One region of the Xanthomonas indica genome, then DNA from elsewhere that is predicted to be linked to it. Evidence: predicted binding sites of a transcription regulator. Region 1 holds the regulator's gene; the other holds the start of a gene.

Region 1 (10,929 bases):
TCCGCGGTGGCGCAGGTCCTCTCGTACGTCTACCAGCTGCGCGCCTGGCGCAGCGGGCCGATGCCGCCGTTGCCGCCGCTGGAAGTCGATGAATTCGCCCCGGGGAGCCAGCCATGAGTCAGCCCGCCGCGCAGATGAATACGCGCAAAGTCATGGACATGATCAAGCACGGGCTCGGCGCCCCGGTGATCGTGTTGCTGATGCTGGCGATGGTGGTGGTGCCGCTGGCCGCCCCGGTGCTGGACGCCCTGTTCACCTTCAACATCGCCATCTCGCTGATGGTGCTGCTGGCGGTGGTGTACGTGAAGCGGCCGCTGGAGTTCAGCATCTTCCCGATCGTGCTGCTGATGACCACGATGCTGCGCCTGGCGCTGAACGTGGCCTCCACCCGCGTGATCCTGATCAACGGCCAGAACGGCCACGGCGCCGCCGGCAAGGTGATCGAGGCCTTCGGCGAATTCGTGATCGGCGGCAACTATGCGGTCGGCATCGTGGTGTTCGCGATCCTGACCATCATCAACTTCGTGGTCATCACCAAGGGCGCCGGGCGCGTGTCGGAAGTGACCGCGCGCTTCATCCTCGACGCCATGCCCGGCAAGCAGATGGCGATCGACGCCGACCTCAACGCCGGCCTGCTGACCCGCGAGGAAGCCAAGGCCCGCCGCGAGGAAGTGCGCGAGGAAGCCGACTTCTACGGCTCGATGGACGGCGCCAGCAAGTTCATCCGCGGCGACGCCATCGCCGGCATCCTGATCCTGTTCATCAACCTGATCGGCGGCATGGCGGTCGGCGTGCTGCAGCATGGCATGCCGTTCGCGCAGGCGGCCTCCACCTATACCCTGCTGTCGATCGGCGACGGCCTGGTCGCGCAGTTGCCGGCGCTGCTGGTGTCCTCGGCGGTGGCGATGCTGGTCACCCGCGCCTCGCGTTCGCAGGACATGGGCGCCTCGATGATGGGCCAGGTGTTCGGCCAGCATAAGGCGCTGGCGGTGGCCGCCGCGATCCTGGGCCTGGTCGGCCTGATCCCGGGCATGCCCAATGTCGCTTTCTTGACGCTGGCGCTGATCCTGGGCCTGCTGGCCTGGAAGATGTGGAAGCGCAGCCTGCTGCCGCCGCCGGCCGCCGCCGAGGCGGCGCCGCAGGCCGCGGCTGCGGCCCAGGCCAATGCCGAACTGGGCTGGGACGAACTGCGCCCGATCGACCCGCTGGGCCTGGAGGTCGGCTACCGGCTGATCCCGCTGGTGGACAAGGCCCAGGGCGGCGAACTGATGGCCCGCATCAAGGGCGTGCGCCGCAAGCTGACCCAGGACATCGGCTTCCTGGTGCCGCCGGTGCATATCCGCGACAACCTGGAATTGCCGGCCAATGCCTACCGCCTGCTGGTGCACGGCGTGCCGGTGGCCACCGCTGACATCCACCCGGACCGCGAACTGGCGCTGGACCCGGGCGGCGCGCTCGGCAAGATCGACGGCATTCCCGGCAAGGACCCGGCGTTCGGCCTGGATGCGATCTGGATCCAGCCGCACCTGCGCGCCCAGGCCGAGACCATGGGCTACACCGTGGTCGACCCGGCCACGGTGATCGCCACCCACCTCTCGCACCTGATCCGTGAGCACGCCCCGGAACTGCTCGGCCACGAGGAAGTGCAGCAGCTGCTGGCGACCCTGGCCAAGAGCGCGCCCAAGCTGGTCGAGGATCTCACCCCCAAGGCGCTGCCGCTGTCGGTGGTGGTGCGGGTGCTGCAGAACCTGCTGATCGAGAAGATCCCGGTGCGGCAGCTGCGCAAGATCGTCGAGGCCCTGGTCGAGCATGCCCCGCAGAGTCAGGAACCCGGCGCGCTGACCGCCGCCGTGCGCAACGCCCTGGGCCGTTTCATCGTCCAGGAGATCGCCGGCATGGCCCCGGAACTGCCGGTGTTCACCCTGGCCCCGCAATTGGAACGTGTCTTGCAGGACTCTACCCAGGGCAACGGCGCGGCGCTGGAACCCGGACTGGCCGAACGCTTGCACCAAAGTCTGGCGGACTGCGTGAGCAAGCAGGAGGCGCGCAACGAACCGGCAGTGGTGCTGGTCCCGGCGCAGGTCCGCGCCGCCCTCGCCCGCCTGGTCCGCCACAGCGTCCCCGCGCTGTCGGTCCTGTCCTACAGCGAAGTGCCGGAGGACAAGCGGCTGAAGCTGGTGGGCACGATCAGTTGAGATGACGGGAATCGGGAATAGGGAATGGGGAATCGCACCCTTGCCCCGGCAGCGGAGAGAGCAATGAACACGATCACGAAAAACCAGACACGACACCGCGGCCCGCCACGTACCGGCACCGATCCCGCATCCATTCCCAATTCCCCATTCACCATTTCCGGCTCCCACCCATGAAGATCAAACGCTTTGTCGCCCCCGACATGCGCACCGCCTTCCGGATGGTGCGCGACGAGCACGGCCCGGATGCGGTGATCCTGTCCAACCGGCGTACCGACGAGGGCATCGAGATCGTCGCCGCCAGCAATTACGACGAAGCCCTGGTGCAGCGGGCGCTGGATGCGGTGCGCCCGGACGAGGCGCCGCGCGCCGCCGCGGCGCAGGCACCGGCCGCTCCCGCCCCGCGCGCCGCGCGTGGTGAGAGCGCCGCGGCCAACCCGGCGATGGCGATGATGGCCGCGATCAGCGAACGCCGCGGCGGTGCCGCGCCGGCCGCCCCGGCCGCGCCCGCGGCCCGGCCGCTGACCCAGCCGGCGGCGCTGGCCGCCTCGGCCATGCCCGCCGCGGCGGCGCCGGCCGCCGCAGCGCGTCCGGCCGCAGCGGCCAAGGCCCCGGCCCGCGCCGACTTCAGCATCCCCGAGGACGTGTTCCGCAACGCCCCGATCAGCGTGCCGATGCCCAGCCCGTTCGCCGCCGCCACCGCGGCGCCGGCCGTCGACGCCGCGCCGGCCTGGCGCGACGACGTCGCCGCGGTGGCGCTGACCCCGGTGGCGAGCCCGGCCCCGGCCGCGCCCAGCGTGGCCAAGGCCGACGCGCCGGCCACTGCCGGAATCCCGGCGGCGGCGGCGCTGGCGGCGGTGCCGACCTTCCCCGCCCCGCAGAACGACGAACAATTGACGCAGCTGCGCGACGAACTGGCGCTGATGCGGCAGATGATCGAGCGCGAGATGAACCGCCTCACCGACGAGCGTCTGCGCGGCTCGCCGGTCCGCGCCCAGGCGCTGGAGCTGATGGACGACTACGGCTTCGACAGCGGCATCACTCGCGACGTGGTCATGCAGATCCCCGCCGACCTGGAGCTGCACCGCGGCCGCGGGCTGATGCTGGGCCTGCTGTCCAAGCGCCTGCCGATCGCCGCGCTGGATCCCCTCGAGGAAGGCGGCGTGATCGCCCTGATCGGCCCCACCGGCGCCGGCAAGACCACCACCATCGCCAAGCTGGCCTCGCGCTTCCTGGAGCGCCATGCCGCCCGCGACGTGGCCCTGGTCACCACCGACACCGTCCGCGTCGGCGGCCGCGAACAGCTGCACAGCTACGGCCGCCAGCTCGGCATCGCCGTGCACGAGGCCGACAGCGATGCCGCGCTGCAGCAGCTGCTGGAACGCCTGGCCGACTACAAGCTGGTGCTGATCGACACCGCCGGCATGGGCCAGCGCGACCGCGCCCTGGCCGCCCAGTTGCACTGGCTGCGCGCCTCGCGCGTGGTCCGATCCTTGCTGGTCCTCCCTGCCAACGCCCATTTCTCCGACCTGGACGAGGTGGTGCGCCGGTTCGCCGGCGCCGACCCACAGGGGGTCATCATGACCAAGTTGGACGAGACCGGGCGGTTCGGCAGTGCCTTGTCGGTGGTCGTGGACCACCGCCTCCCCATCACCTGGGTGACCGATGGACAGCGTGTGCCGGACGACCTGCACCGCGCCAACGCCGCCAGCCTGGTATTGCGCCTTGAAGATTTGCGGCGCGCTGCCGATAAGCCCTGTACTCCGGAGCAGACCCATGCCGTCGCGTGACTACGTCAATCTGACCAATGCCTTCCCCCTGTCGGCGACGCGCAGCGAACCGCTGGGTCCGGTGCGCACCATCGCCGTGACCGGCGGCAAGGGCGGCGTGGGCAAGACCAACATCTCGGTCAACCTGTCCATGGCGCTGGCCGACATGGGCAAGCGCACCCTGCTGCTGGACGCCGACCTCGGCCTGGCCAACGTCGACGTGCTGCTGGGGCTGACCCCCAAGTTCACCGTGGCCGACCTGGTCGCCGGGCGCTGCACCCTGGAAGAGGTGCTGATCGACATGCCCAACGGGCTGATGGTGGTGCCCGCCGCCTCCGGCCGCCGCTACATGGCCGAGCTGCCGCCGGCCCAGCACGTGGGCCTGGTCAACGTGTTCTCCGAACTGCAGCGCGAGCTGGACGTGATGATCGTCGACACCGCCGCCGGCATCACCGACAGCGTGCTGACCTTCTGCCAGGCCGCGCAGGACGCGGTGGTGGTGGTCTGCGACGAGCCGGCCTCCATCACCGACGCCTACGCCCTGATCAAGGTCCTCTCGCGCGAGCGCGGCGTGGACCGGGTGCAGATCGTCGCCAACATGGTCCGCGACCTCAACGAGGGCCGCCTGCTGTACGACAAGCTCAGCCGGGTCTGCGAGAAGTTCCTCGGCGACGTGTCGCTGAACTACCTGGGCTGCGTGCCGCAGGACGACTGGCTGCGCCTGTCGGTGCAGCGCCAGCAGCCGGTGGTCAAGGCCTACCCGTCCAGCCCGTCGGCGCAGGCGATCTCGGAGATCGCCCGGCGCACCGCGCGCTGGCAGGCGCCGACCGCCCCGCGCGGCAACGTCGAGTTCTTCGTCGAACGCATCATCCAGCGCGGGGTGGCCGCATGAACGCCGCCGCCCACTACCGCGCCGTCCAGCGCAACAGCGCCAACGACTACATCGCCCAGCACTCGGACCTGGTCCGGCGCATCGCCCACCACCTGGCGGCGCGGCTGCCGGCCAGCGTGGAGATCGACGACCTGATCCAGGCCGGCATGATCGGCCTGATCGAGGCCTCGCGCAGCTACGACGCCGAACAGGGCGCCTCGTTCGAGACCTACGCCTCGATCCGCATCCGCGGCGCGATGATCGACGAGATCCGCCGCGGCGACTGGGTGCCGCGCTCGGTGCACCGCCGCGCCCGCGATGCCGCCTCGGCGATCCGCAAGATCGAGCAGAGCACCGGCCGCGCCGCCGCCGCCAACGAAGTGGCCGCGGCGATGGAGATGCCGCTTCCCGAATACCTGCGTTTGATGGAAGATGCCGCCCGCGGCCAGGTGCTGAGCCTGGAGTCGCGCATCGAGGACCATGGCGAGCTGGATACCATCGCCAAGGGCGGACCCAATCCGCAGCAGATGCTCGAGCGCAGCGAATTCGGCCGCGAGCTGGGCAAGGCCATCGCGCAATTGCCCGAACGCGAGCAGTTGGTGCTGTCGCTGTACTACGAGCAGGAATTGAACCTCAAGGAAATCGGCGCGGTGCTCGGGGTCAGCGAGTCGCGCGTGTGTCAGATCCATGGCCAGGCCACGGTACGGTTGCGCGGACGCCTGAAGGCGTTCGAGGTCGCCGATGCCGGTCTGGAAGACGAAGAATAGGAACCCTTAGGAGTCAGTGGTGAACAAGAACATGCGGATTTTGATCGTGGACGATTTCTCGACGATGCGACGCATCGTCAAGAATCTGCTCGGCGATCTGGGCTTCACCAATACCGCCGAGGCCGAAGACGGCAACAGCGCCCTGGCCGCGCTGCGCTCGGCGCCGTTCGAGTTCGTGGTCACCGACTGGAACATGCCGGGCATGACCGGCATCGATCTGCTGCGCAACATCCGCGCCGACGACAAGCTCAAGCACCTGCCGGTGCTGATGGTCACCGCCGAGGCCAAGCGCGAGCAGATCATCGAGGCCGCGCAGTGCGGCGTGAACGGCTACATCATCAAGCCGTTCACCGCGCAGACGCTGCAGGAGAAGCTGGGCAAGATCTTCGAGCGCCTGGGGGCGACTGCCTAAATGGAAGCCACCGCCGAACGTACTGCCCTGATCGAACGCCTGCAAGGCGCGCTGGACGCGCTGGAAAACGGCGACGAGGCCGGCTGGCGCAGGGAGATCGACACCCTCGCCGCCTGGCGCACGCGGCCGATGATGCAGGGCCTGAGCCGGCTCGCGCGCGATCTGGGCCAGGCGCTCGGCGAACTGCCGATGGTGCCCAGCGAGGCCGGCGAGCTGGACGATGCCTGCTCGCGCCTGGACCACGTGGTGGAGATGACCGAACAGGCCAGCCACCGCACCCTGGACCTGGCCGAGGAATGCCGTGCGCTGGCCAACCAGCTGGCGGCCGGCGGCCTCAGCGGCGACCAGAGCGAGATCCTCGACAAGATCCGCCACAACCTCACCGAAATGGCCCTGGCGCAGAGCTTCCAGGACCTGACCGGGCAGATCATCCGCCGCGTCGCCGGCATCGTGCGCCGCGTACACGAAGGCTTCGGCGCGCTGGGTCTGCCGCCGAAGGAAGAACGCAAGGCCGACGGCAGCCTGGCCGGCCCGGCCCTGCCCGGCCTGGACCGCCACGGCGTGTCGCAGAACGACGCCGACGACCTGCTCTCGGGCCTGGGACTGTAAATCTATGAGCGCCGTACCCGACGACATCGCTGCCGATTTCATCATCGAGGCCCAGGAGATCCTGGACCGGCTCGGCGAGCAGTTGGTGTCGCTGGAGCAGGCGCCAGAGGACAGCGGCCAGCTCAACGCCGTGTTCCGCGGCTTCCATACGCTCAAGGGCGGCGCCGGCTTTCTGGCGATCAACGCCATGGTCGAGCTGTGCCACGCCGCGGAGGAAACCCTGGGCATGGCCCGTGCCGGCCAGGCCACCTTGCAGGCGCGGCACTTCGACGCCGCGCAGCAGTCGCTGGACTATCTGCAGTCGATGCTCGACGCCTTCGGCAGCGGCCAGGAGCCGCCGCGCGCGCCGCCTGAGCTGATCGCGCAGTTCGATGCGCACGGCGACGCCGCCCCGGCGCCGGCACCGGCCAAGAGCGCCGCGCCGGCGCCCGCGCCCAAGGCCGCCGCAGCCGGCGATGCGGACCTGATCAGCGACGACGAATTCGAGGCGCTGCTGGACCAGTTGCACGGCGATGCGCCGCCGGCGGCCACGCCGCAGGCGCTGCAGCCGGCGCCGCGCGCACCCAGCCCCGCGCCCAAGGCCGCGGCCGCCCCGGCCAAGGCCGCCGAGCCCGAACACACCGTGCGCGTGGACACCAAGCGCCTGGACGCGATCGTCAACCTGATCGGCGAACTGGTGCTCTCGCGCAACCGGCTCAAGACCCTGCGCGTGCGCCTGCGCGACGAGGAACTGGATCGCGCGGTCAGCAGCCTGGACATCGCCACCGCGCGCCTGCAGTCGGCGGTGATGCGCACGCGCATGCAGCCGGTCGGCAAGGTGTTCTCGCGCTTCCCCAAGGTGGCGCGCGACGTCGCCCGCTCCCTCAACAAGGAAGTGGAACTGGAACTGATCGGCGCCGACACCGAACTGGACCGCAACCTGGTCGAGGCGCTGGCCGATCCGCTGGTGCACCTGGTGCGCAATGCCATCGACCACGGCATCGAGGCGCCGGCGCTGCGCGAGGCCACCGGCAAGCCGCGCGGCGGCCACGTGCGCCTGTCGGCGCAGCAGGAAGGCGACTACGTCAGCATCGAGGTGCAGGACGACGGCGCCGGCATCGACCCGGAACGGCTGCGCGCCAAGGCACGCGAGAAGGGCCTGATCGACCCCGAGGCCGCGGCCCGCCTGAGCACCGAGGAATGCCTGCACCTGGTGTTCCTGCCCGGCTTCTCGACCAAGTCCGAAGTCACCGACATCTCCGGCCGCGGCGTCGGCATGGACGTGGTGCAGTCGCGCATCCGCGAACTCAGCGGGCAGATCCAGATCCAGTCGGAGCTGGGCCGCGGCAGCCGCTTCCTGATCCGCGTGCCGTTGACCCTGGCGATCCTGCCGACCCTGCTGGTGCAGGCCGGCGACACCGTCTACGCGCTGCCGCTGGCGCGCGTGGTCGAAGTGCTGCATGCGCCGCGCCGCTCGCTGGGCTGGTTCGACGGCCGCGCCGTGCTCGACCGGCAGTCGCACACCCTGCCGCTGGTGGACCTGCGCCAGTGGCTCAACATCGACGCCCCGCAACTGCCGCTGCTCACCGTGGTGGTGCTGCAGGCCGGCGAATCGCGCATGGGCCTGGTGGTGGACCAGGTCCGCGGCCGCGAGGAAGTGGTGATCAAGCCGCTGCCGCGCTCCCTGCGTGGCCTGCCCGGCTACGCCGGCGCCACCCTGATCGGCGACGGCCGCCTGGCGCTGATCCTGGATGTGGATGGCTTGAAGGCTTGAGAGCTGGGATTGGGGAATCGGGAATGGGGAATCGTCAAAGCGGCTTCCCTGGCGCCTCGTTTTTCCTGATCTCCTCGTAGGAGCGGCTTCAGCCGCGACGCGGTGAGGCTGGGAATCGGGATTGGGGATTCGCAACAGCGGTTCACCACTGGCATGCCTTCATTGTGGGAGCGGCTTCAGCCGCGACGCCATGAAGCTGGGATCCGGGAATGGGGATTGGGGAATCGCGACAGCGGCTCCCGTGTGCCTCACCTCCCGCTGTAGGAGCGGCTTCAGCCGCGACGCGATAAGGCCGGGATGAGCGGTTCGCGATTGTTGATTCGCGAAACCGGGTGCCCGTAGCGCCCTGGTCACTGGCTCGCCGCCTGGCTGGCGTCCGCACGTCGCGGCTGAAGCCGCTCCTACGAGACTCCGACCAACCCTAAGCACGCGCGCTCTTGCCAATCCCCAATCCCGCCCCCCAACCCATCAAGTCCCAAGCCCCCTGGCCGATACCTCCTGCATGGACAAGCTCAGTCTCATCGGCCTGCTGTTGGCGATTCTGTCGCTCATCGGCGGCAGCATCCTCAAGGGCGCCGGCATTTCGGCGCTGTGGTCGCCGGCTGCGTTCGTGATCGTGATCGTCGGCACCGTCGCCGCGATCCTGGTGCACACCCCGCCGTCCGTGTTCCGCCGTGCGTTCCAGATCGCCAAGTGGATCCTGTGGCCGCCGCCGAGCGATCGCCAGGCGCTGCTCAAGCAGATCGTGGAATGGAGCAACATCGCCCGCCGCCAGGGCCTGCTCGGCCTGGAGAACCAGGTGCCGCAGCAGCAGGATCCGTTCGTGCGCAAGGGCCTGCAGATGCTGGTGGACGGCGTGGAGCCGGAAGCCATCCGGCACATGCTGGAGATCGACCTGGAAGGCCAGGAACATTGCGACCTGGCCGCGGCCAAGGTGTTCGAGGGCATGGGCATCTATGCGCCGACGCTGGGCATCATCGGCGCGGTGCTGGGCCTGATCGCGGTGATGAAGAACCTGGCCGACCCGAGCAAGCTCGGCCACGGCATCGCCGCCGCCTTCACCGCCACCATCTACGGCATCGCCTCGGCCAACCTGCTGTTCCTGCCGATGGCCGCCAAGCTCAAGAGCGTGATCAAGCACAGCTGCGGCGAGCGCGAAATGATCATCGAAGGGTTGATCGCCATCGCCCAGGGCGAGAACCCGCGCAACATCGAATCGAAACTGGCCGGATTCTTGCATTGAGTTCCGAATGGCCCGCAAGCATTCCCACGACGAGCACGCCAACCACGAGGCATGGGCCATCCCCTATGCCGACCTGATGACGTTGCTGCTCGCCTTCTTCGTGGTGATGTACGCGCTGTCCACGATCAACGAAGCCAAGTACCGGGTGATGGCCGACGCGATGAGCGCGGCGTTCGGCGGCACCCCGAAGACGCTGCGCCCGGTGCAGGTCGGCGACCAGGCGCTGCAGGGCCAGGGCGGCGAGCGGCCGACCCCGATCAAGTCCAGCCCGGCACTGACCCTGCCCGATCCCAACCGGCTGCCCTCGGGCAATGCGCAGCGCGGCGACGACCTGCGCGACGCGCAGCAGCTGCGCCGCGCGCAGCGCCAGCTCGACGGCATCGCCGACCGCCTCGGCGCCGCACTGGCGCCGCTGATCCAGAAGAAGCTGATCACCGTGCGCCGCGCCGGGCTGTGGATCGAAGTGGAGATCAACAGCGACATCCTGTTCGGCTCCGGCTCGGCCGCGCTCGACCAGAGCGCACGCGCCACCCTGTCGGAACTGGCGCAGGTGCTGGCCGGCGTGCCCAACGGCGTGCGCGTGGAGGGCTACACCGACAACACCCCGATCGCCACCGCGCAGTTCCCGTCCAACTGGGAACTGTCGGCGGCACGCGCGGCCAGCGTGGTCCACCTGTTCGCCGACCAGGGCCTGCAGCCCTCGCGGCTGTCGATGATCGGCTACGGCCAGTTCCGCCCGCGTGCCAGCAACGACACGCCGGCCGGCCGCAACGCCAACCGCCGCGTGGTGCTGGTGATCCTGGCCGATTCCGGCGACAGCACCGATGCGACGCCGTCGGCCTCGGACCGCTTGAGCGCCGGCGCCGCGCCGGCCACCCCGACACCCCCCGCCGCGGCGGCCGCCGGCAGCGCCGGCAGTCCCCGCGCTGTACCTGCCATTGAAGGAGTCAACTGATGCGCATCTGGGCGATCGCCAACCAGAAAGGTGGCGTGGGCAAGACCACCACCACGCTGGCCATGGGCCGTGGGCTGGCCATGCTCGGGCACCGCGTGCTGATGCTCGATCTCGATCCGCACGCCTCGCTGACCCGGGCCTTCGACGTGCCGCAGGAACCGCAGCCGCCGGGCGTGCTCGACCTGTTCGCGTCCCCGCCGGGCGAGCTCGCCGCACTGGCCCGCGACACCGCGGTCGAGCGCCTGAGCTTCGTCTGCGGGCAGACCGCGCTGGCCACGCTGGAACGGCGCAGCGCCAACCAGCCCGGCCTGGGCCTGGCGCTGCAGCAGGCCATGGCCCGCCACGCCGGCCAGCACGA
Region 2 (10,929 bases), 1.0 Mb from region 1:
GCAAGCAGGGCAAGCGCGTGCTGTTCGAAGGCGCGCAGGGCGCGCTGCTGGACATCGACCACGGCACCTATCCCTACGTCACCAGCTCCAACACCACCGTCGGCGGCGCACTGGCCGGCACCGGCGTGGGCGCCCAGGACATCGACTACGTGCTGGGCATCGCCAAGGCCTACGCCACCCGCGTCGGCGGCGGCCCGTTCCCGACCGAGCTGGACGACGAGATCGGCCAGGGCATCCGCGACCGTGGCGCCGAGTATGGTGCCTCCACCGGCCGCCCGCGCCGCTGCGGCTGGATGGACATCGTCGCGCTCAAGCGCGCGGTGGCCATCAACGGTATCTCCGGCCTGTGCATCACCAAGCTCGACGTGCTCGACGGCATGGAGAAGCTGAAGGTGTGCATCGCCTACGAATACCGCGGCAAGCGCACCGAATACGCGCCGCTGGACGCGCAGGGCTGGGAAGAGTGCACCCCCGTGTACCTGGAATTCCCGGGCTGGAGCGAGAACACCCACGGCATCACCGTGTGGGACGAACTGCCGCCCGCCGCCCGCGCCTACCTGCGCGCGCTGGAGGAACTGGCCGGCTGCCCGATCTCGATCGTCTCCACCGGCCCGGACCGCGAGCACACCATGGTGCTGCAGGATCCGTTTGCCTGACGCAGGTGGCACGCGGATCCTTCTCCCGTACGCGGGAGAAGGAGGCGCCGAGTCTCCAAAGAGCCCCGCGACAGCGGGGCTTTTTATTTGCACGCACCGAGCTGCATGAGGCATCGCGCCGGGAATGTGTGCGGGCGTGTGGGCGGCTGATCGAACAGCGCGCGCGTGCTTGCTGCGGCTCCGCGCAATCGGAGTTGCCGGTTGCCTTCGCGCAAGCAGCAGCCCATGTCCATCTGCGCGACAGCACAGTTGCGCTAGCATGCCGCGGCACCCGCATGCCGCCACTCGACAAGGACGACCGCCGATGTTCGCTGCACTGTTCGATACGCTGTTCAACCGCACGCCCAGTCCCGATGCCTTCGCCAGGATGTACACCGACGCCCTGCGCGCGCGCGGCTATCGCGAGGAGTTGGTCTATCAGCCCGACGCGTTCCGGCTGGTCGGCGGCAACGGCTACACCATCTATCTGCACAACGCCTATCAGGCCTACAAGACCGCGCCACGCAAGGGCCGCGCCGAGGCATTGCGCGCCTACGTGACGTCATCGCTCAACGCACAGGAAGAGAGTGGACGGGAAAAGACATTCGAAGAGGTGCGCGCGACGCTGATGCCGGTGATCCGCAATCGCGGCATGTTCGAGGAGCTGCGGCTGGAGCACGTGCTCGAGAAGGGTCTCGATGCGCCATTCCCGTATGCGTGGCGCGACATTGCCGAGGATTGCGTCGAGTTGCTGGCGCTGGATCTGCCGGACACGATTTCCACGCTGTTCCAGGGGCCGCGTGCGGCATGGGGGATCACCCTGGACGAAGGCCTGACCATCGCCCGTGACAATCTGCGCGAGGCAACCGCCGACCAATTCGTCGAAGTCGCACCCGGCGTGTTCCGCGGCGCATGGCAGGACGCCTACGACACCAGTCGTGCCTTGCTCCCCGATGTGCTGTACCGCGTTCCGGTGGCGGGCAATCCGCTGTTCATGCTGCCGGCGCGCGACTGCCTGCTGGTGGTGGGCGATCGCGATGCGGCCGCCATCGGCGCGATGCTGGAACTGAGCCTGGAAGCGGCCGCGCAAGGGCGCAGCGTGTCCGCGCTGGTGTTCACCTACGACGAAGCGCGCCGCATCGTGCCGTTCGCGCTGGCGTTGCCCGAGCAGCGCCAGCGCCAGGCGGACCTGCGCCGGCTGCTGGACGCGCCTGCCTATGCCGACCAGAAGGCGGCGCTGGACAAGCTCCACGACGCCACCGACCAGGACATCTTCGTCGCATCGTTCAGCGTCTACCAGGAGCGCGATGACGGTGCGCGGCAGTTTTCGCTCTGTACCTGGACCAAGGGCGTCGAGACGTTACTTCCCAGGGCCGACCGGATCGCCTTGATCGTCCCGCGCGACGACGCCGAGGGGGACGAGGTCGCCGTGGTGGCCTGGGACGAGGCGATTACTGCGTTCGGCGACCTGATGCAGCCGCAGCCGCCGCTGTATCCGCCGCGCTACCGCGTGCGGGCGTTTCCCGATGACGCGCAGCTCCGGCAGCTGACGCCGCTGTGATGGGGGCGTCGGGATCCGGGATGTGTGGTGCGCGGCGTGTTCCCGACCCTTACCCCAGCCTCTCTCCCGGTGGGAGAGGGGCTAGCTGCGGTCCTAACTGGTGCGCGCCCGTGCTGGCATAGCGTGCACTAGGTCGGTTACAGCGCGGGATAAGACTCAAGAAATCGCCTGCGCGGCCGATAGCAGCGCACGGGTCGGCGTCGCTGCACATCGGCAGCGACACGCGGGGAACCAGATTGCGCCGGCGGTTGCCGTGCCCAGGGCTCCGGCGTGCGCCGCGGCATCTTGGGGGAGAAGGCAGTGCGCAGTCGCTTGGTTTGGCAGTCGCTCGGGGCGCTGCTGTGGTGCGGTGCGCTCGCGCCGTGCGTGGTGGCACAGACAGCGTCAGCGCCCGCGTGCGCGCCGACGCAGGCGTTGCCAGCCTGCGTGGCGGCCGTGCGTGCCGACGATCCGACGGCCGCGCTGCGCATGGGCTTGCCGGCGTGGGAGGCCGCGGCCGACAAGCAGGGCTTGGTTCCCCTTGGCCTGGAACTGGTGGACGCGGCGTCCGCGGCGGGTCAGCCGGACACCGTGGTGTCCATCGGCTCGGCGTTGCTCGCCCAGCCGTTGTCGCCGCAGCAGCGGCTGCGTTTGCTCAAAAAGCTCAATGGCGACATCTGGCGGCCCCGCGATGCTGCTCGCATCGCCCAGCTTGAGGGCGAGATGCGGCGCCTGGAAAAAGAACTGCCGGACGAACCAAAGATCGCTGAACTGTGGCGAATGCTCGCTGCTTCCTACTACCTGATGGGCGCGCAGGACGACGCCCTGCGCGTCGCCCGCATCGCCTTGTCGAAGGTGCGCACCCATCCCGACCTGGTGGAGTACAACGCCAATCAGATCATCTTCATCGTGTCCTCGCAGCAGGGCCGCATGCCCGATGCCATCGCCGCCGTGCTCGAAGTGGAGCGCGTGGGCAAGGCGCTGGGCAAACCGGACGACGCCGCCATGCTGCACAACGCCACCGGCGTGTTCGTCTATGCCCACGAGTGGAAAAAGGCGATCGAGTACGGACAACGTGCGCTGGCCGCCTACGATGCCAAGCCGCGCAAGGGACTGGCGCGCGCCGATGTGCTCAACAACCTCGGCTCGGCCTACGAAGGCGCCAACGAGCTGCCGCGTGCCGAGGCCATCTACCGGCAGGCGCTGGCGTCGGCGCGCGCCGACGACAAGGCGTCGGTGGTCGGGCCGCTGAACAACCTCGCCAACGTGCTGCGTCGCCAGCATCGCCCGCAGGAGGCTTTGCCGCTGTTGCGCGAAGCCGCCGCGGCGCTGGAGAACGTTGCGCATGGCGGCGATCATGGCGACAACGGCGAAGCCGCCATCGTCTATTCCAATCTTGGCGTCACCCTGGCGGACCTCGGCCAGCGCGAGGCCGCGGCCACCGCGTTCGAGCGCTCGCGGCAGTTGTTCGCGCACTCGGACAACGTGCCGCGGCGGCTGGAACTGTACCCGCGCATGATCGACAACCTCGACGCGCTCGGCCGCGACCACGAGGCGCTGGCGCTGATGCGCGAATACAAGGCGGTCAACGACGACGCGGTGAATGTCGAATCCAAGACCCGCATCGCCGAGCTTGAATCGGCGGTTGACCTGGCGCGCAAGAAGAGCGAATTGGCCGCGCTTGGCCGCACCCGCGCCGCCGAACAGGCCGCCTACGCGCAACTGCAGGCGCGCGAACAGCGCCAGCGCAGCGTGCTCTACGGCCTGTTGGCCGCGCTGCTGGCGCTGGCCGGCTTCTTCCTGCTCAAGGTGCGCGAAGGCCGCGTGCGCCGGCGCATCAACGCCGAACTGGCGCGCAAGAACGACGAGATCCAGACCCAGCACCGCGAACTGGAACAGCTCACCGCCACCATCCGCCGCCAGAGCGAAGAGGACGCCCTCACCGGCCTGCGCAACCGCCGCTACGTCACCGCCTGGCTGCAGGCGCGCGAGGCGGAAGCGACGCCCGAGCGCACCCAGGAACCGCTGCTAATCGCGCTGCTGGATGTCGACCATTTCAAGCGTGTCAACGACCTGCACGGCCACGAAGGCGGCGACCACGCCCTGATGCACCTGGGCGATTTGCTGCGCGAGTGCGCGCGCAGCACCGACATCATCGCCCGCTGGGGCGGCGAAGAATTCCTGTGGATCTGCCCCGGCGGCACCCTGGCCGACGCCCCACGCCTGTTCCGTCGCCTGCGCGAACGCCTGCAGGCCGAACCGCTGGTACGCCCGACCGGCCGCATCGCCCTCACCGTGTCGATGGGCGTGAGCCTGTTTCCCGCCCACCCCGGCGGCGACTGGCCGCTGAGCCTGCGCATCGCCGACGCCGCGCTGTACCGCGCCAAGCATGCCGGCCGCGATCGGTGGGTTGGGTTGACGTTGGAAGGTGTGGCGACTGACCTAGGTGCCGATGTGTCGCTGGAGGCGCTGGAGGCAGAGGGGCGGCTGCGGCAGAGTGGGGGTGGGGGCGATGGGGTGGTGTTTGTGGTGGGGCAGGGGGTGGTGTGACAGCGCGATTCACGCGAGTGCAATGGCAGGCACTCGCTCCATTGGCTGTGCGCGTTTTGGCCAGAGGCGGCGGGGCGCGAGCGCAGTGATCGCAGTAGTGCTCTGTCGCGGCACATGATCACTGCATCATCCTGACACCATCCAGCAGCGGTATTCACGGCCCGCGCCATAGCCTCGAACGACACACGAGGAGATGCTAGATGAACACGCATGACGCTACGAACGGCAAGAGCGTCGACGATACGGCCAAGGTGCCCACGCCGAAGAACGGAGACTTGGACCGCGAAGCGCCACAGCCCGATCCGCAGGCCGGGATTGCACGCGAAGTGGGCGATCTTGAAGACGCGGAGGCGGTGGACGAGGACGGCGCTCTGCCTGGACGCGCCGGTGGCGGGTTGGCTGGCGGCTGAGTGAAACCAGCGCCAACGTAGTGCTCTGCGACGCCAGCGTCGAGTGCAGCGAAGGCACTGCCTTGTACGGAAACGCTCCTCGCGTCGCCCGATGCGGTCGGCGACCGCCATGCATGTTGCTGGCGGCCGCTTGCACGTTCGTAAAGCTAGAGCGCGTGCACTAGCGGCCGCGGCTGCGCGTCTTGCGTCTGCGCCGGTGACTCCACCTGTTGCGTCTGGGCTTGCGGCTCCGGCTGCTGCGCCTGCGCAATCGCATAGGACTGCTGCACCGGCGTCTGCGCCGCTTCCGCCCTGGACATATGTGCGCGCTGCTTGGCCGGATCGTTGGCGGCGCCCTGCACGATGAAGATGGTTTCGCCCGCGGCAGCGGTTGCGGTCTGCTGGCTGAGCGCGACCTGGTCGACGCTGCTGAAGTGGTGTTGCTTGGCCAGGACGTACAGGCTCGCGCTGACGCGGTCGGTGTCGGCCGGGTTCAATTTGCCGGGGCCATTGAGCCCTTAGACCTTGTCGCGGATCTGCTGCAGCATCGTGTGATCGGGGTGGTCGGCGCGTGTGGGGTCGGCCGCGGGGGCTGGCGCGCGTTGTTGTTCCCGTTCGTCCGGTGCGTGATACCGCAGCTCCTCGGTGCGTTCCGGCGACAGCATGCGGTTGCCGACGCCCGGTTCGAGGCGTCGGGAGAAGCGCTGCACGGGTACGTCCATCAGTTCGCCGAAGGTGCGGTAGGCGGAGTTGCTGTTGACGGTCTCGCCGAAGACCTTGAAGCCGTAGTTTGGATAGTCGCGGTCCTGTGCGTTGAGTTCCGGCACGGCGCGCACCGCGGTATTCCAGCGCTCCAGGATCTCGCGCTTGTCGCCGGTGGCGACCGTGCGCGCCGGTTGGTCGTCGCGGATGTAGGTGGTGCTGTCGACCTTCTCGCCGATGGAGTGGGCGTAGGCAGGATCGTGCGGGTAATGCCAGGCGCGCAGCGCGTGCCGGGTGGCGTCGGTGCCGATGGGGATGGCCTGGCCGGTCTGGCGATCGGTGGCCAGGCCATGCAGTTCCGCCACGGCCTTGCCATGTTCGTCGCGCAGCACCCAGAAGGCGTGGCCGGCGATGCCGATGACGCCGAGCGAGCGGGCTTCGATGGCGTAATTGGGCATGGTCGTGTCCTTCCTTGGTCGCTGTGATGGCGTGGGGGTCAGAACTGCCGTGTCCTATTCGGACTCACTGTGGTTGCGTGGCGACGCAGCGATCCAGTGCGGTCTTGAGATCCTGCATCGCCTGGTCGACGCCCAGGTCGACGAAATAGGCGCCAGCGCCCTTGAGCGCGAGATTGGCCTGGCTGGCGCCCGGTAGACGCTCCAGGCGCAGGCGAAAGCCGCTGCGGTTCGCTTCGGGGAAGTCGCCCGATTCCAGGATGCCTCGCGCCGCATCTTCGCGGGTGACCTTGGGCCAGGAGCTGCTGGTCTCGGACAGGGTGGCGATGCTGGATTCGGCGCAGTCGAACAGGCGCTGGTTGGGCAGGTCGGCCGGAACGCGCAGTGCCGCCGAGGCCATGGGCGTCTTGCGGGCGGCGGCGGACATGCTGCACGCGCTGGCGACCAGCGCCAGGCCGGCGAGTCGGGCAATGCGGCGCCACGGCGTCATGAGGACGTTCCTTGCGTGGGCGGTGGCGAGCTTCCTGCTCGGCGCATCATGCCGGATGCGCCAGGTGCTGGTCAGCGCCGCGCGCGCCGCCAGGCAATCAGGGCCACGGCGGCCAGGGCGGCGACGGTGCCGACCGCGGCCACCTGCGCCGCGCGCTTGGCGCGTTGTTCGCGCAGGCGCAGCGCGGCGTCGCCTGCGTCGTCGGCGGACAGCGGCGAGCGGTACACGCTGTGCGCGGCGGCGCGGCCGGAGATGGCGGCACGGCGCGCGGGCGGGGTCGGGGCGCTGTCGGTGGCGGTATCGTCCACGGCGTGGGCGGTGTCGGTGATCATGGTGGGTTGCATCCTCGGCGCTGCATTCATGCGTGTGTGGATCGAGCGGTAGGTTAGGGAAGGCCGCTCCATCTTTCCAAGCGCCACGTTAACGCGGCGCGGGGGAAAAGTAATGTGCAGGCGCGGCGACGCGGGCACCCGCTCAGCCGACCGGGCGCACCATCAGCAGCACGTGGCTGCCGTAGGAATCGGCTTCCTGCACGGGCTGCCAGCCGTGGCGGGCATACAGGCCGCCGTCCAGGTGCTCGGTCTGCAGATACAACGCGCCCAGGCCCAGGGTCGCGGCGTCGGCCAGGGCCTGGGCAAGCAGGCGGCCGGCAATGCCACGTCCGCGATAGGCCGCGTCCACGTACACGCCGCCCAGCCAGTACGGGTACTGGGGGAAGGCGTCCATCTCCCGGTATTTCAGCTGCGCCACGGCGATCGCGCGGGCGCCGTCGAAGGCCACCAGCCGCCGTGGCAGGCCGTGCGCATCCGGCGCGCGTTGCAGTTGGCGCAGTTCGTCGTCCAGCGAGAAGCCTGCCTCCTGGCCCCAGGCCGCGTGGTACCAGGCGGCGATCTGCGGCAGTTCCGGTGCGTGCTGGTCGAGATGACGGACGTCCATGTGCGCGGCGGTGCGTTGCGACGGAGCAGAGAAGTGTAAGCGGGGAGGGAGCTTCGATCAGACCAGGGCCGCGCGGCAGTCCGTATCCATGTAAGCACTGACGGCCGATCACGGACGCGATACCCGCCACGCGCGGCTCGAACGGCGGCCATGTCCACGCGCGTCTCCACGCGCTCACGGCGGCCAGTTTGGCGATAATGCCGGCCTGTTCCGTCAGGATCGCCGCATGACCGCTCTCACCGAACGTTACGCGCGTGCCGTGGACTATGCGCGCATCGCCCACGCCGGCCAGTTCCGCAATGGCGGCAAGGTGCCGTACCTGAGCCACGTGCTGGGCGTGTCGACGCTGGTGCTGGAGGCCGGCGGCGACGAGGAGCAGGCGATCGCGGCGCTGCTGCACGACGTGGTGGAGGATTGCGGCGCCGGGCACGAGGCGGTGATCCGGGCGCAGTTCGGCGAGGCGGTGGCGGACATGGTGATGGCCTGTACCGACGCCACGGCCGAACGCAAGGCCGCGCAGACCGACGTGCCGGCCAAGCGCCGCGACTGGCGCATCCGCAAGCAGGCCTATCTGGCGCATCTGGCCGAGGCGCCGGACGCGGTGCTGCTGGTGTCGGCCTGCGACAAGCTCTACAACGCGCGCAGCATCGTCGCCGACCTGGAAGACCCCGACGTCGGCACGGCGGTGTTCGAGCGCTTCACCGCCGGCCGCGACGGCACGCTGTGGTACTACCAGGCGCTGCATGCCATCTATGTCGAACGCGGAGTGGCGGTGCTGCGCGCTTTCTCCAGCGCGGTGGCGCGGATGCAGGCGCTGGCCGCGCGCGACGAGGATACCGACACGCTGGCGGCGCCTGCGTTGAGCTGAGACTTGTGTCGCCGGCGACTGCGCGCCGTTCCGTGCCGATGACGGACCGAACACGCTGCCGCATAGCCACCGCGACACGCCCATGGCAGCCGACCGGCTAAGCTTGCGCGCTCCTTCGCGTTGCCGGTCCAGCCCATGTCCACGCCTCCCGTTTTCGCCGCTTCCGGCTTCGTGCGCGTCCGCGGTGCGCGCGAGCACAACCTCAAGGACGTGGACGTGGAACTGCCGCGCGATGCGCTGGTGGTGTTCACGGGGGTGTCCGGCTCCGGCAAGTCGTCGCTGGCGTTCGGCACGCTGTTCGCCGAGGCGCAGCGACGTTATCTGGATTCGATCTCGCCCTACGCGCGGCGGCTGATCGACCAGGCCGGCGTGGCTGACTTCGACGCCATCGATGGCCTGCCGCCGGCGGTGGCACTGCAGCAGCATCGCGGCGCGCCCAGCACGCGCTCGTCGGTGGGCAGCGTCACCACCATCTCCAACTCGCTGCGCATGCTGTATTCGCGTGCCGGCACGTATCCGCCGGGGCAGGGCATCATCCATGCCGACGGTTTCTCGCCGAACACGCCGGCCGGGGCCTGCCCCACCTGCCACGGGCTGGGGCGCATCTACGACGCCACCGAGGCGTCGATGGTGCCGGACCGTTCGCTGAGCATCCGCGAGCGTGCGGTCGCGGCGTGGCCGCCGGCCTGGCACGGGCAGAACCTGCGCGACATCCTCACCACGCTCGGCCACGACGTCGATGTGCCGTGGGCGAAGCTGCCGAAGAAGACCCGCGACTGGATCCTGTACACCGACGAGCAACCGACCGTGCCGGTGTATCCCGGCTTCAGCCTGGCCGAGACCCAGCGCGCGCTCAAGCGCAAGCAGGAACCGGCGTACATGGGCACCTTCAGCAGCGCGCGCCGCTATGTGTTGCACACCTTCGCCACCACGCAGAGCGCGCTGATCAAGAAGCGCGTGGCGCAGTACCTCATCAGCACCGCGTGCCCTAGCTGCGATGGCAAGCGCCTGCGCCGCGAGGCGCTGTCGGTGACCTTCGCCGGGCTGGACATCGGCGAGCTGTCGCAGCGCCCGCTCGGCGAGGTGGCCGCCGTGTTGCGGCCCGCGGCCGAGGGCCGCCTGCAGGGACGTGCGCGCCATCCGGAGCAGGCGCTGGCCGCGCAGCGCATCGCCCAGGACCTGCTGGCGCGGATCCAGGTAGTGGAGGCGCTGGGCCTGGGCTATCTGACCCTGGAGCGCAGCACGCCGACGCTGTCGCCCGGCGAACTGCAGCGGCTGCGCCTGGCCACGCAGATCCGCTCGCAGCTGTTCGGCGTGGTCTACGTGATGGACGAGCCGTCGGCGGGCCTGCATCCGGCCGACACGCAGGCGCTGCTGGGCGCGCTGGACCAGCTCAAGGGCGCGGGCAATTCGCTGTTCGTGGTCGAGCACGAGATCGACGTGATCCGCCATGCCGACTGGATCGTCGATGTCGGCCCCGGTGCCGGCGAGCACGGCGGGCAGGTGCTGTACAGCGGTCCGCCAGCGGGACTGGCGCAGGTGCAGGCCTCTTCCACGCGGCGTTACCTGTTCGCCGAACCGCAGGCCGCCGCCCATGCGCCGCGCACGCCGGAGGCCTGGCTGCAGTTGCGCGAGGTCAGCCGCAACAATGTGGTCGCGCTGGACGTGGACATTCCGCTGGGCGTGTTCACCACCGTCACCGGCGTGTCCGGCTCCGGCAAGTCCTCGCTGGTCAGCCAGGCACTGGTGGAGTTGCTGGGTACGCAACTGGGGCAGGCGCCGGCCGAGGCGGAGGAGGAACTGGATCCGCTGGAGCGCGGCCCGCGCGTCGCCACCGATGGCTACATCGCCGACGGCCTGCAGCACGTGCGGCGATTGGTGCAGGTGGACCAGGCGCCGATCGGCCGCACCCCGCGCTCCAACCTGGCGACCTACACCGGCCTGTTCGACCACGTGCGCAAGCGCTTCGCGGCCACGCCGGCGGCGCGCAAGCGCAAATACGATGCCGGGCGCTTTTCCTTCAACGTGGCCAAGGGCCGTTGCGAAACGTGCGAAGGCGAGGGCGCGGTGAGCGTGGAATTGCTGTTCATGCCCAGCGTGTATGCGCCGTGCCCCACCTGCCAGGGCGCGCGCTACAACGCCAAGACGCTGGAGATCGAACTGCACGGCCGCAACATCGCGCAGGTGCTGCGGATGACTGTAGCGGAGGCCTTGGATTTCTTCGCCGACGATGTGCCGATCGCGCGTCCGCTGCAGGTATTGGTGGAGGTGGGTCTGGGCTATCTGCGGCTGGGCCAGCCGGCCACCGAACTGTCCGGTGGCGAGGCGCAGCGCATCAAGCTGGCCACCGAACTGCAGCGTGCG

What was found. The regulator FliA, encoded in region 1, starts transcription of late flagellar genes. The targets are predictions, from matches to a motif close to TAAAGTTTNNCNNNCNNNGGCCGATAA.
Region 2: the regulator FliA is predicted to act here: its motif matches at 2,353-2,379, upstream of Q7W82_RS08365 (GGDEF domain-containing protein).

What each region holds. Positions count from the first base shown of each region.
Region 1 is NZ_CP131914.1:2,956,849-2,967,777, reverse strand. Features, by position in the region: gene flhB (flagellar biosynthesis protein FlhB) at 1-117, shown strand, start outside; gene flhA (flagellar biosynthesis protein FlhA) at 135-2,195, shown strand; gene flhF (flagellar biosynthesis protein FlhF) at 2,366-3,982, shown strand; gene Q7W82_RS12805 (P-loop NTPase) at 3,969-4,853, shown strand; gene Q7W82_RS12800 (RNA polymerase sigma factor FliA) at 4,850-5,599, shown strand; gene cheY (chemotaxis response regulator CheY) at 5,619-6,011, shown strand; gene Q7W82_RS12790 (protein phosphatase CheZ) at 6,012-6,620, shown strand; gene Q7W82_RS12785 (chemotaxis protein CheA) at 6,625-8,373, shown strand; gene Q7W82_RS12780 (flagellar motor protein) at 8,876-9,616, shown strand; gene motD (flagellar motor protein MotD) at 9,624-10,571, shown strand; gene Q7W82_RS12770 (ParA family protein) at 10,571-10,929, shown strand, end outside.
Region 2 is NZ_CP131914.1:1,914,598-1,925,526, forward strand. Features, by position in the region: gene Q7W82_RS08355 (adenylosuccinate synthase) at 1-656, shown strand, start outside; gene Q7W82_RS08360 (hypothetical protein) at 961-2,196, shown strand; gene Q7W82_RS08365 (GGDEF domain-containing protein) at 2,632-4,725, shown strand; gene Q7W82_RS08370 (hypothetical protein) at 4,926-5,135, shown strand; gene Q7W82_RS08375 (XVIPCD domain-containing protein) at 5,282-5,611, opposite strand; gene Q7W82_RS08380 (hypothetical protein) at 5,633-6,274, opposite strand; gene Q7W82_RS08385 (hypothetical protein) at 6,339-6,761, opposite strand; gene Q7W82_RS08390 (hypothetical protein) at 6,833-7,093, opposite strand; gene Q7W82_RS08395 (GNAT family N-acetyltransferase) at 7,236-7,697, opposite strand; gene Q7W82_RS08400 (HD domain-containing protein) at 7,924-8,565, shown strand; gene Q7W82_RS08405 (excinuclease ABC subunit UvrA) at 8,701-10,929, shown strand, end outside.